2 regions of the Halomonas sp. HNIBRBA4712 genome follow, and region 2 is predicted to be linked to the other one. Evidence: predicted binding sites of a transcription regulator. Region 2 holds the regulator's gene; the other holds the start of a gene.
What was found. The regulator FliA, encoded in region 2, starts transcription of late flagellar genes. The targets are predictions, from matches to a motif close to CTAAAGTTNNNNNNNNNNCNGCCGATA.
Positions count from the first base shown of each region.

Region 1: a site for FliA is predicted at 2,905-2,931, ahead of fliD (flagellar filament capping protein FliD). Genes of this name have one in related genera too.

Region 1 is NZ_JBIFXR010000001.1:395,384-402,372, reverse strand. Features, by position in the region: gene ACGK9R_RS01915 (glycosyltransferase) at 1-17, opposite strand, end outside; gene ACGK9R_RS01910 (flagellin) at 383-1,264, opposite strand; gene fliD (flagellar filament capping protein FliD) at 1,472-2,851, opposite strand; gene fliD (flagellar filament capping protein FliD) at 3,006-4,361, opposite strand; gene ACGK9R_RS01895 (hypothetical protein) at 4,703-5,014, shown strand; gene ACGK9R_RS01890 (serine hydrolase domain-containing protein) at 5,336-6,340, shown strand; gene ACGK9R_RS01885 (exopolysaccharide biosynthesis protein) at 6,349-6,942, opposite strand; gene ACGK9R_RS01880 (TerB family tellurite resistance protein) at 6,935-6,989, opposite strand, start outside.
Region 2 is NZ_JBIFXR010000001.1:47,108-54,096, forward strand. Features, by position in the region: gene flhF (flagellar biosynthesis protein FlhF) at 1-1,632, shown strand, start outside; gene ACGK9R_RS00255 (hypothetical protein) at 1,629-2,105, shown strand; gene ACGK9R_RS00260 (flagellar protein FlhE) at 2,141-2,557, shown strand; gene ACGK9R_RS00265 (RNA polymerase sigma factor FliA) at 2,577-3,275, shown strand; gene ACGK9R_RS00270 (motility protein A) at 3,317-4,132, shown strand; gene ACGK9R_RS00275 (flagellar motor protein MotB) at 4,137-4,778, shown strand; gene ACGK9R_RS00280 (hypothetical protein) at 4,815-5,360, opposite strand; gene ACGK9R_RS00285 (Crp/Fnr family transcriptional regulator) at 5,412-6,155, opposite strand; gene uvrA (excinuclease ABC subunit UvrA) at 6,245-6,989, opposite strand, start outside.

The DNA of each region.
Region 1 (6,989 bases), 350 kb from region 2:
GGAGTATTCTTGACCACGAAGCAGCTCACACAGAAAAAAGGCGATATGCCTAGTTTACTGTGCAAGCGCTCGCTGCAAAGGTTTGAATGCAGCTGTATTTACATTGGTTTTCAAACCATAAACTCTAACGATCTGGGCAGATACGCTTATCATGCTGATAACTACCACAAAGGCTACAACGTCTAGCCTCCGGACAGGTTTGAATATTGTGCCCAATGCGGTTGCAATAAGAGCAACGTTGGGGCTTGGGACAATTCCGCGCCGTATGGCTTCCTGAACCACATACTGAACATGCCACTTTTTCTTCCCTTATCTCTCACACAATAAAACGGGGCCAAATGGCCCCGTCGTTACTTTCTGGCACAACATACCGGCTAAGGAATTAGCCCAGCAGAGACAGTACGGACTGCGGCGTCTGGTTAGCCTGTGCCAGCATGGAGGTGCCCGCCTGCTGAAGGATGTTGGCACGGGTCATGTTGGAGACTTCGACGGCGTAGTCGGCATCCTCAATACGTGAGCGTGCTTCGGACAGGTTGGTCGTCGTGGTTGCCAGGTTGTCGATTACTGAGTCAAAGCGGTTAAGAGTGGCACCCAAAGTCGCACGGTTGGTGTCGAGTGCCTCGACAGCTGTATCAACAGAGTCAATCAGGCTTTGGAAGTTTTGATGCGCGGTACTACCACTTGTAGCTGTACCATCTGTGGAGCTACCAGCTATAAAGGTGCTGCCTGAAAGACCGCCACCGCTCAAGCCCAAGCCCGAAACTGTAGCATCCAAGGTAGATACTGTAATAACGTCTTCAGAATCGATATTAGCGCCAACCTGAATCCTCAAAGTACCGCCGCCACTAACGTTCAGCAGGCTCGTGCCGTTGAAGTTGTTGCTGCCAGCCACACGATCAATCTCGGCCAAGCGCTCATTGATTTCAGTGGTAATGGCCGTACGATCTTCATCCGTATTGGTATCATTGGCACCCTGTACCGCCAGTTCGCGAATACGCTGCAGGTTGTCGTTGATCTGATCCAGACCGCCTTCCATGGTCTGCACCAGAGAGATACCATCGCTGGCATTACGGCTCGCCTGATCCATGCCCTTGATTTGAGCGGTCATCTTGTTGGCGATGGCCTGACCGGCAGCGTCGTCGGAGGCGCTGTTGATGCGCAAACCAGAAGAGAGACGCTCTTGCGCTTGAGCCAGCATGCTTTGTGAAGAGCGCAGGTTGTTCTGGCCGATCATGGAAGTGATGTTGGTGTTGATTACAGACATGGTAGTTCTCCTGAAAGATTAACCGGCCCTGTGGCCTGCTTGGCGGCGCTTGCATCGCCGTTATTATAATTAACGGCGCCGCACTCCGTTTCTTTAGCCCTCTTCACTATTTTTTTTCAAAAAATTAGGTACCGAAACGTAAAACGGGACCTTGAGGGCCCCGTCGTCAGTATGTAACGCCGTAGCGTTCAGATAGCACTAAGCGCGTTATTTCTTCTGCATATTGCTCAGCATATCGAACTGCTGGCCCAGGTAGCTACTCATGGAGTTCATCTGAGCAATCATGCCGTCCAGCTGGGCAAACTGCCTACGGTAGCGCTCCACGTTTCGTTCGATGCTGGCCTCCATTCGTTCCTTGCGTTTATCCAGGCTATCGATGCGTTGCTCGGCGCTAATCACTGAGCTCTTGATAATGCCGTCTTCTGAGGTAATGGTGGTCAATGTAGCGCTCAACCGTCCTGCAAACCCTGCTTCCTTGCTATCACCGGCGAAAAAGGCGGATAGGCCTTCAGGGTCATTGGCAACGGCGGCGTCGAGCTTTTCTTCATCGACCTTCAAGCGCCCGCGCTCATCGATAGAGATGCCGATTTCTGACAGCCGCGTAATATCGCCACCCGCCAAGCTGTCGCTGATATCGCGGCTCAACCGGTTTTCGATGGTGCGCACGGTGCGGTCGCCCACCAGCTCTCCCGATGTTTCACCGGCACCATTGAACTGGGTCATGCGCCCTACAGTCGATTTCATTTCGTTGTAGTTGCTAACGAAGTTGTTGATGGCCTCTTTTAATGAATCGTTATCTCGTTCGATGACCAGGATGGCAGGGGATTCCGACACGGCGGTGAGATCGAGCGTTACACCCTCGATCGCACCTTCGACGCGGTTGGTCTTGCTGGTGATCGCGATGCCGTTGACGTTGAGCGCGGCGTCCTGGCCTGGCCGCACCGTCGTGCTATCCATTGAAAGTCCATCGAGACCGGAAAACCCTGTGAGCGAGGCGTCCTTCCCCGTTTCTTTAGAGCTGAGCGCCAAGCGGTATCCGGTTCCGTCGTTGACCAGGGACGCGGTTACGCCAGATTCCTTGTCTGCGTTGATCTGGTCACGCACTTGGGCCAGCGTGCTTCCCGCCTTGATATCGATCTCGTAGCTGCTTTTGGGCGCGGCGCTGCTATCGAACTCACCATTGGTATAGGTGGCGCCGAAATCCAACTTGAGCCTAGTGTCTGTCGTTGTGAGCACCTGATCAAGTGCGACACTTTGCGAGGCGGCGCTTCCGGCGCGGGCCAGCTGAGACACGCTAATTTCAAAGCGCCCGGGGTTGGCCTTCTCGCCCGCCGTGGCCAAAACGCCACTGCCGGTTACCGTGCTCTTTTGCTGTTTGAAGGTCGAGGCATCGTTTAGCGCCTTGACCGAGGTGTTGACCCGGTCCATCGCCGATTCGAGACGCCCATAGGCGGAAATTTTTGTCTTTTGGGCACTTTGCTGCTGTAAAACGGGAGTAAGCTTCTGACGCTCAGCGGCTTTGAGCTGATCCACCAGACCGTTCAAGTCCAACCCGGAACCTACACCAAGCGCGGAGATTGATGCCATGGGTTAAATCCTCGAGTAATAAGTAGCAAAGAGAGTAAGTTGATTACCTTGTTTATCGGCTGAGTGATAACGAACTTTAGCCGCTCCAGGAAAATCCCGGGAAAAAATGCCCGGCGCTGTATGGCCGAGCATCAAGAGCCTTCAAGAGTGCGACCTAGCCCTGGTTGGTTTGGGATAGCATTCCCAGCTGCTGTTCGAGATAGGCACCGGTCTGGTTCATTTGTGCCACCATGCTATCCATTGCCTGAAACTGGGTGCGGTAACGCGCCACGGTCTGATCGATGCGCTCTTCGGTGCGAGCATAGCGCTGCTCGAGCGATTCGACGCGGCTTTCAGAGTTGGCTTTCGCCGTATCGAGACGCCCGCCATCTCCAACCAGGCGCTCAAGAGAGGTATTGATCTGTCCTGCCATGCCGCCTCCTTCGCTGCTACCGGCAAAAAAATCAGCCAGCGCATCCGGCTGGGTAGCAATGACGCTATCCAGCTTGTCATCATCGACCTTGAGGGTGCCATCGGTTTGCAGTGAAATGCCGACATCGGAAAGCACGCTGAAGCCATCACCCATTGTACCGCTAGTGATCGCTTGCCGAAGCTCCCGCTCGACTGCTCGCGTGGTCGAATCGGCGTTCAAGCCACCTGCTTGACCCGTTTCCACGTCAAAGCGGGTGAGAGTGTTCAAGGTACTCTTGAGCTGATTGAAGCTCTCCACGAAGGTGTTCACGTTCTCGCGCAGCGCTTCGTCATCCTGTTCGACCTTGATAGTGTTCGAAGTGCCCGCCTCCGTCAGCGTCAACGTCATGCCTTGAATGGCGCCCTCGACCTGATTGGAAGCGCTGACGATATCGATACCGTTGACGTTGAACGCCGCGTCCTGGCCTTTTTGCACGACCTGAACGTCCGAGGTGATCGCGTCACCCGACAAAATAGTGGAAAAATTGGTGCTTTCGATGCTGGCGTCGACGCCGGTCTCGCTCGACATGACCGAAAGCCGATAGCCTTGCCCATCATTGATGATGGAGGCAGTGACCTGCCCATTTCCTTGATCATTGATGGCGTCTCGAATGCCCTCAAGCGAGCTGCCATCGGCGATCGTAATATCGGGCATGCTTCCCTCAGAGAGTGCGAAGCTTAGCGTTTGCTCACCGCTGACAACGCTTTCATCGGCGCTATCCAAACGCTCTGTCACGAGGCTACCGGCAGTTGCCAGTTGACTGACCTGTACGTCGTACCTGCCCGCCTGTGCTTTGTTTGACGTGACGGCACTAACACCGTCGCCCTCAACATTGGTGGTCAGGCTTTCAAACGACGCCGTATCGTTCAGCGCCTGGGTGGCATCCTGAAACGTGGAAACAGCGCTCTTCAGCGTTCCATAGGCTGAAACGGTGGCATTGGCAGACTGCACCTGCTCTGCAATGGGTTGAAGCTTGGCACGTTCGGCGGTTTGAAGCTGATCCAATAATCCGTTCAGATCAAGTCCCGAGCCAATGCCCAGAGAAGAAATGGAAGCCATCGATTGCTGCCCCTTTGAATAAACTCGCTTGGTCTTTTAGGCGAGCCGAAATTTATCTGTGATAGTGCATTAGCTATCGGCCAACCAAACGACTTCTTTAATCGTGGCGCCACTTTTAACTCAATTAAGGGTTAACTTCTGTAATCTTTGGAATATTTAAATTAATGGATGGCTCCTGCACACCCGCTCTTTGTGTCATTGGGAGCCATACCGCTCTCGGTCATATGCCTCGAATCATGCCTCGATCAAGCGTTGACCGCCCCACGTCTTAGACCTTGGTCTAAAACCTTCTCTTGCTTTACACTTGCAAAACATTGTTCGTTAATCGTTGGAGCCCCTTCATGCCTTGCGACGGTGATACCGCCCCCGCTTTCGTTCACCCTTCCCGGCTGCGTCAGTGCCTGTTCACGCTGGCGGAGCTTCTGCATGACAATGGCCACGTACTGGAAACGGTGACGCTGCCGGGATGCGGGCTGACGAGGGGCGAAATGGCCGAGCTCGAGGCGCGGGGTTCAGGCTGGGCGGCGTGTCGTGAAACGCTCGAGGCGGGGGCGGCGGGTACTACCACCGAAGAGGGCCGCTTCGTGCTGACCCGGCTGGGTCGAGAGATGGTGTTCGATTTGTTTGGTCAGGGCGCGGCGGATTGCGCCTGAACCTGCGAATAAACGTCAAGCCCTGAACGTAAAAACGCCCGCGTATGCGGGCGTTTGTGTTTGGCACAACACTTTAATCAGCGAAGGCCAAGCATCGAAAGAATGAACAGAACGACTACCACCAGGCCCACGATATAGATGATGTTACGCATAACGGCGCTCCTTGCTTTTTGCGTTTAGGAAAATCAAGGGGTTGCTTTCCCCTCAAAGGCAACACCCTCAGATTAGCAGGCTTTTAAGTTCTTTGCCTAATTTGCGTGCGCGGATGTGCCGCACACTCTACGCTTTTCGAGAGACCGCCCGCGTGAACAAGGAGAGCCGATGCGCACGACCGCCATACAGCTGGGAGTGGTAATGTTGTTGAGCCTGCCGCTGGGCGCACTTGCCCAGGGGCCTTCCCCCCAGGCGTTTGCTACGCTCGACGAGCAGGCCGGCGCCCTTTCGCGCCTGCATACGGTAGTGGTGGCGGTCGAGGGCGAGGTCGTGCACGAATTTCACCAGGGCGGGCCGGGTACGCGCACGCCGGCCAACGTGAAGTCGCTCTCCAAGACCGTACTGGCGGCGATTACCGGCGCGGCCATTGAAGCCGGGGTGATCGACTCGACTCAAATGCGGCTGGTGGAGCTTCTGGGTAGCCGCGTGCCCGGTGGGGTCGACCCGCGCGTCAACGATATTACCGTCGAGAACCTGCTTTCCATGCAGGCGGGGCTCGAGCGCACCTCCGGCGAGAACTACAGCGGCTGGGTGGCGAGTTCCAACTGGGTCGAGAACGCGCTGAGGCGCCCTTTCGTCGACGAGCCCGGCGGGCGGATGCTCTACTCCACCGGCTCGAGCCATCTGGTCTCGGCCGGGCTGACCTACTATAGCGATGAATCCACCTACGCGCTTGCCCAGCGCCTGCTGGCCGAACCGCTCGAGATTACCATTCCGCGCTGGCTGCAGGACCCGCAGGGTGTCTACTTCGGCGGCAATGACATGCAGCTTTCACCGCGCTCACTGGTCGAAATCGGCGAGCTTTACCGCCTCGATGGCGTGGTCGGCGGCGAGCGTATTCTGCCGGAAGGCTTTGTGGCGGACTCCTGGACCCCGCGCGGGCGCTCGCCCTGGACCGGCGACGGCTACGGGCTTGGCTGGTTCGTCACCACACTCGCTAATACGCCGGTGTACTACGGGCGCGGCTACGGCGGCCAGGCGCTTTTCGTGATCCCGGCGCGTGACATGACGGTGGTGATCACCTCGGACCCGACCCCGCCGTCGCCGGGCGGGCAGTTTCAGCAGCAGCTGAACCGGCTGGTGGCGAATCTGCTGAGCCACGCCGAAGGATAAAGCGCGGCTTACACCAGATAGATAAGTACCGCAGCGAAGGTGGCCGCGGTAATCATGAAGCCGAGCGCCAGCACCAGGCCATCCTTCGCCACCAGGCCTAACCCGAATAGCGTGAACGCGAGGCCCGCGCCGTTGGCGGTGAAAGGGACGAACTCCATGGGTGGTACCGCCAGTGCGATCAGCACGCAGGCAAGCGCGGTGGCGCGCTGCCCCAGGTAGCCGTTCATCCAGGTCAGGCGTACGCCCATGAGCCCATCGACCCAGCGGCCGGGCTTGCGCATCCATTTGAGCGCCTTATCAAACCCCTTTCGCGACACCGAGCGATTCAAAAGCCAGCCCGGCAGCCAAAAGGCCTTGCGCCCCAGCAGCAGTTGGCTCGACGTCAGCAGCACCAGCGCCGCCATGAGCGTCGGCACACCGGGAATGTCGCCCACCACCGGCGCCAGCACGATCAGCCCGGCCACCAGCAGCATGGGGCCAAAAGAGCGCCGCCCCACGGCGTCGAGGATGTCCTCGACGCTGACGCGGATTTTTTCGTCCTCCATTTGATCCAGCGTATCGAGTAGCTCGGTCAGGCTGGAGGCATCACGGTCGCTACTCATCAGATTGGCGGCGCTCCTCGGCCTGAAGCTTCGCGCGAATGAAATCG
Region 2 (6,989 bases):
CCCACCGGGGTGGGCAAGACCACCACCACCGCCAAGCTCGCCGCGCGGTTCGTCATGCGCCACGGTACCCGGCCGGTGGCGCTGGTCACGACCGACAGCTTTCGTATCGGCGCTCACGAGCAGCTGCGCATCTACGCCCGCCTGCTCGACACACCGATGTACGCCCTCGACCAGGAGCAGCCGATCGACGAGCTGCTCGGGCGGCTGGGCGGCAAGCAGTGGGTGATCGTCGACACCGTCGGCATGAGCCAGCGCGACCAGCGCGTGATCGAGCAGGTCGACCAGCTCCAGGGCGGTGGCTCGAAAGTGCGCCTGGTGCTGGTGCTCAACGCCGCCAGCCAACCCGACACCCTCGAGGAGGTGGTGCTGCGCTACCGTCAGGCCGCCCGCGCCGCCGGCGCGGAGCTCGACGAGTGCATCATCACCAAGCAGGACGAGGCCGGCCGGCTCGCGCCGCTTCTGGATATCGTCATGCGCCATGGCCTGCGCGTGCTGTTCTGCTCCCACGGCCAGCGGGTGCCGGAGGACATGGCGCTGGCCGACCCGGCGACGCTGGTCGATCAGGCGCTGGCCGCCGCGATGCCCACCGCTACCGCGCCCCAGGCCTGGGCTGTCGATACGCTGTCGCCGCGCTGGTCAAGAGACGTGCTGGGCCAGGGGCGGCGGCTGAGCCTGCTGCTGGCCGGGCTGCGAAAGCGCGTGGCCGGCTTTGCGCTGCTCGAGGCGGCCTGGGACATCGCCGCGCTGCCCGGTGTGCTGCACGACCGGCGCCTGGAGGCGCTGGCAGATCGCGCCCGGGAGCAGAACGCGCTGGGCGTGGCGTGGTCGCCGCGGCGGGCCGAGCGCGGCGTGGCCTGGGCGATGCCGGATATGGCGCTCGACGCCGACGGCCGGCTCTGCGCGCTGACGCTGTTGCAACACCGCCAGAACGCCGGCTGGCAAGCGCGCATCGAGGCCCAGCACCAGGCCGCGGTGCATCTGCTGCCGACCCTGGCCGAGGCTGACACGCTGGACGCGCTGGAAGCCGAACGTTTGACCTGGATCAGCCGCGTCAGCGGCAGTCAGCGGGTAGAGTGGCAGGGTGAGCGCCACGCGCTGACGGCGCTGTTCGCCGATAGCGCCCTTGCCCACCGCGAGGCCGTGCGCTTTCGCGGCCAAACGCTTGAACTCTACAGCGCCCACGCCGAGGTCGATGATCGCGAAGGGCGCCGCTTGATCGCCTGGGTGGGGGAGCTTCGCGACCCGGAAACCGCCCAGCGCGTGGCGCGGCGCTACTGGCTGACCCCGGCCCGGCTCGGCACCGAAACGTTTTCGCTGCTGGTGACCCAGCTGCAAAGTGAAGGCGCGACCGCGCTGACCAAACGCGCCTGGCAGACGCTGAAGGAGGCCGACGGCGGCGAGGTGAGCGTGCCGCTGCGCCTTCTAATGGCCAGCGGCGCGGCGGCAGTCGCGACTCACCTGGACAACGCCGAGGATGAGCAGGCGCAGGCGCTCAGACAGCAGCTGCTGCGCCTGGCGCGTACCTCGCGCAAGCGCCGCGACGCGGCGCTGCTGGAGGCGCTTTTGCACACCCTGATGACTCGTGACGCCATCCGCCAGCTCGGCAGCGTCAGCCGCGAGGCCCTGGCGTGAGTGACAATGACCAGGCCGCGGGCCTGCGTCAGTGGGCGAGCCTGCGCGCCGGCGCCGCGGAAAAAAACGCCGAGGTTCAGAAGGCCGAAGCGCCCGCCCCGCGCCGGCCGCTGGCGGTGGTGGGACTGGCGTCCACCAGCCCCGAGCCGGTCAAGGCGCGGCTTTGTGAGTGGGCGGCGCTCGGCCGGCGCTGGGCGGCCACGCCGGAGAGTTGGGACATCGTGGCGGTGGACGCTACCGCGCCGCTCGACGCGCTGACCGCCCGCTACGCCCGCTGGGCGCTCTGGGTGCAAAGCGACGCCGACGCCTTCGCGCCCATGTACCGAACGCTTCGGCTTTTGCACGATAACGGCGGCCCGCATCGGCTTTTGGCGCTGCACGAACCGGGGCTGCCGCGCCGGGGGCTGCTGGAGAATCTGCAGAAAACCGCTGCGAACTACCTGAATATCGAGCTTTTGATCCTCGCCAGGTAAGTCATAATGGCCAGGTCGATTTAGCGAGGTGCGGGATGAAAAACATCGTTGCCAGACTGCTTGCCGGCTTGCTCGTGGCGTTAATCGCCGCCTCGCTGCCGCTTGCGGCGCTGGCCGGAAGCGGCAGCTGGAGCACCCAGGCGAGCGGGCTGATGGTGGCGATGAGCGACCGGGCGAGCGAAAGCCAGGCGCTTTCGCCACCGGCGCTGGCCGAGGTCCAGCGCGGGCGCATCGAGCGGGTGAACTGGCGCTTCGAGGCGCCGCCGGGCGCTGCTATTCGCGCCTGGCTTTGCCACCCGGAGCGCTGTGTGGCCCTCGACGGCCAGCGCGGAAGTGTCACCGGGCTTGCCGGGCTCTCCGCCGGGGCGCCGCTTGCGTTTCGCTTCGCGCTGGCACCCCACCAGCGCCCGGTACAGGTGAAGGGGCTTCACGTCATCGTGAACTACCAGTGACTAGCCACAGGGCACGCCGATGTATACAGCACAGGGCAGAATTCAACACAGCGAGATGATCTCCCAGCACATGCCGCTGGTGCGTCGTCAGGCGCTGGCGTTGCAGGTTCGCCTGCCCGCCAGCATCGAGCTCGATGATCTGATCCAGGCGGGCATGGTCGGTCTTCTGGAGGCGCTGGGGCGCTTCGACGCCGGCCAGGGCGCAAGCTTTGCCACCTTTGCCAGCCAGCGCATTCGCGGCGCGATGGTCGACGAGCTGCGCACCCGCGACTGGCTGCCGAGAAGCGTGCGCCGCTCGGCCCGCGCCATGGACGAAGGCATTCGCCATCTCGAGCAGAGCCTTGGGCGCGCCCCGGAAGAGAGCGAAATCGCCCGCCACCTGGAGATGCCGCTGACCGAGTACCAGCAGCTGCTCGCCGACACCAACAGCGGCCACCTGCTGCCTTTCGAGGAGCTTCTGGAAGAGGGGGGCGAGCCGATTCAGGAGGCGCAGAACGCGCCCTTCGAGGAGCTTCTGGATGGCCAGCAGCGCGACGTGCTGATCGCGGCGATCGAGGCGCTGCCGGAGCGCGAGAAGCTCTTGATGGCGCTCTACTACCAGGAAGAGCTCAACCTCAAGGAGGTCGGCGCCGTGCTGGGCGTCACCGAGTCGCGGGTGTCGCAGCTGCACAGCCAGGCCATCGGCCGGCTGCGCGCGCGCCTCTACGAGGCGGACTGAGCCGCCGTTTACCGTCCACTTCAACCGGCGAGGAGCCGTCGATGAACCCCTCTACCCTGATCGGAATAGGCGCCAGCATTCTCCTGCTGGTGAGCGTGCTGTTTTTCACCGCCGAGACCCCGGAAAGCTTCATCAACCTGCCCGGCCTTGCCATCGTGGTGACCGGTACGCTGGCGGCGACCTTCATCAGCTACCCGCTCAAGGAGGTAGTGCGGGTGGTGCGCCTGGTGGGGCTGGTGTTTCGCCGCGAGAACACCTTCGTGCGCGACGACATCGAGGAGCTGGTATCGATGGCCAGGCTCTGGTTCAAGGGCGACGTGCGCGCGGTCGAGCGCGAGCTCGAGCACACCCGCAACCCGTTTCTACGCACCGGTATCCAGCTGGTCATCGCCAATACCAAGGAAGATGAAATCTTCGACATGCTGCGCTGGCGCATCGCCCGACTCAAGGCGCGCGAGCACGCCGAGGCGCAGATCTTTCGCACCATGGCGACCTATGCCCCGGCGTTTGGCATGATCGGCACCCTGGTGGGGCTGGTCAACATGCTCGAGATAATGGACGCGGGCAATCTCGAGGTGATCGGCCCGCGCATGGCGGTAGCGCTGCTGACCACCTTCTACGGCATTTTGCTTGCCAACCTGGTGTTCAAGCCGATCGCGGTGAAGCTCGAGCGGCGCACCGAGGAGCGCCTGATCACCATGAATATGGTGCTCGAAGGTATCTCGCTGATCACCAAGCGCCGCCTGCCGTCGTTCATCGAAGAGACGCTCAATTCGTTTATCGCCAACTACCACGACGAGATCAACGACCCCCACGTGAAGCCGCGCCCGGGCGGCGGCGTAACGGCGAAAGGGTAGCGCCATGCTCAACCGCGACGCCCGCCACGCGCTGGAGTCACCGTTCACGGCAGGCGAGGGCGATGAAGGGTGGCTGACCAGCTACCTTGACGTGCTGACGCTCTTGATCACGCTGTTCGTGCTACTGCTGGCGCTGACCCCGGTAGGCGGCGACGGCGAGGCTGCACAAACCGGCGGCGGGCTTGAGCCGCTCTCTTCAGGGCTGTTACCCCGCCAGAGCGGGCTGTCGCCTGCGATGGCGGCGCTCGATATTCAGGGCGTGAGTGTGAGCCAGGGCCGCGAAGGCGTGACGCTGCGCGTTAACGACAGCCTGCTGTTCGCCAGCGGCGACGCCGAGCTGACCGCCCAGGGCGAAGACGTGCTCGAGCGGTTGGGCGAGGTGATCGACACCTTCGACGGCGAGGTGTCGGTGGAGGGGCATACCGATAACGTGCCCATTGCCACCGCGGCGTTTGCTTCCAACTGGGAGCTTTCGACCGGGCGGGCGATCGCGGTGGTGCGTCATCTCGAGGAGGACGGCGTAGCGCGAGCGCGGCTGCGCGCCGTGGGCTACGCCGATACGCGCCCACTCGAAGGCAACGACACCGCCTCGGGGCGCGCCGCCAACCGGCGCGTCGAATTCGTACTGCGCAAGCCCGCGCCCTAGGGGCGGTGTGTAAAGTCGACGAGCGTCATACAGAGCCTAAGCGCTTTCGCAGCGCCGCTGCATTTCGCTGATCGCTTGGCCTGCGCCGTCGAGCGTGAAGGTCATGGTCCAGGGCGCGCCGTCCTCCTGCTCGAAGCCGATGAAGAGCTTTTCGCCCTGGCTCATTCGCGAAAGCAGCGCCGCGAGATCGCCCAGATAGAAGTGGCTGTAGAAGCCGTCGTCGCCCTCTTCGACGATGAACTCCGCCATCGTCTCCAGCATCGGCGTCTGGTCGACGCGCAGCCGCGCCGGTACCAGCCGGGTGGTACGGCTCTCGGTTTGCGACTCGGCCAGCGTCACGCGCATTTCGAGCCAGGGCAGGTGGCAGATACCGGCGGTGGCGTTCACGCTCAGCGTGGCGTCCGAGTAGCTTTCGCTTTCCAGCGCGCGAAAGTGGCGCTTATCGCCATCCTCGAGAGTCGCGCTCTGCCAGGCGCCGAAGCGCACCTGGTCGCTGACGGGAAAGCTGGCCGCCTGGGCGCCGGCGGCGAAAGCGAGCCCCGCCGCGCCGAGCGCGAGCAGCAAGGAGAAACGGTGGATCATGGAAAAAGCGCCAAACGGTGAATGAAACAAGTCGGTCAAAACGGGCCCGGGTCAGCCGGTCTGGCCAAGCAGGGGCCGCACGTTATCGCTCAGGTAGCAGTCGTCGAACTCGCCTTCGGCGGCCAGCGCCTTGAGGTCGGGAACGTTGACATGATGGCGGTCGCGATAAACCAGCCCCGCCTCGCTGAGCGCGGTGAAGGTGCGGCTGACGTGCACCGGGCTCAGCCCCAAAACGTCAGCAAGCTGCTCCTGGGAGAGCGGCAGGCGAAACTGCCCGGTCAGATCCGGGTTGGTCTGGCTCAGGCGCACGTACATTTCATGGATGAAGTGGGCCATTTTCTGGCGCGCGCTGCGCCTTGCCAGATTTACCAGCCGCTCGGTCAGAAGCGACTGCTGGCGGCTGCTGATGGCGAACATGACCGAGGTCAGCGGAAGCGACTGGCTGAACAGATCGATCATGCGCTTGTGGGGAAAGCGGCACACCACACAGTCGGTGATGAAGCGCACGTTCTCCAGGCGCTGGGAAAAAGCGAACTCGCGAAGGCCGATGATATCGCCGGGCAGAAACACTTCCATGATGTGACGATCGCCGTTTTCCAGGTGGCGATAGGAGTAGGCCCAGCCGCTGCTCAGGGTGCAGAACTCGGTGGCGGGCTCCTTCATCTCCCATAGAAGCGAGCCGGCCTTTTGATCGACCGGACTCTCTTCCAACGAGTCAAGCAGCTGCTCTTCGTCTTTCGACAACGAATAGTAGTGGTTGAAGTGGCGAACGATACAGCTCTTTTCCTGACTCATGATTTTCTCCTCTGCTAGCCGCGCGGGCGGGCCCGGGAAGCGACGATACGTTCACACCAAACGAATGTCCTTATCGTTTTTTTATTTCTTTACTTCTTTTTTTGCAACAGCGGCCCGAGAAACTCGCCGGTGTGCGACCCCGCCTGCTTGACCAGCTGCTCCGGGGTGCCCTCGGCGATGATACGCCCGCCGCCGGAGCCGCCTTCCGGGCCAAGATCGACGATCCAGTCCGCGGTCTTGATCACGTCGAGGTTGTGCTCGATCACCACGATGGTGTTGCCGTGATCGCGCAGGCGGTGCAGCACCGTCAGAAGCTGGCGAATATCCTCGAAGTGTAGCCCCGTGGTCGGCTCGTCGAGAATGTAGAGCGTCTGGCCGGTGTCGCGCTTGGCGAGCTCCCGGGCGAGCTTGACCCGCTGCGCCTCGCCGCCGGAGAGCGTGGTCGCGCTCTGGCCCAGGCGAATATAGGAGAGCCCGACGTCCATGAGCGTCTGCAGGCGCCGGGCGATGGCCGGCACCGGGCTGAAGAACTCGAGGCCCTCCTCGACGGTCATCTCGAGCACGTCGTGGATGGTCTTGCCCTTGTAGTGGATGTCCAGGGTCTCGCGGTTGTAGCGCTTGCCCTTGCACACATCACACGGCACGTAGATGTCCGGCAGAAAGTGCATCTCTACCTTGATCATGCCCTCGCCCTGGCACGCCTCGCAGCGCCCGCCCTTGACGTTGAAGCTGAACCGGCCCGGCTTGTAGCCCCGCGAGCGCGCCTCCTGGGTGCCGGCAAAGAGCTCGCGAATCGGCGTAAAGATACCGGTGTAGGTAGCCGGGTTGGAGCGC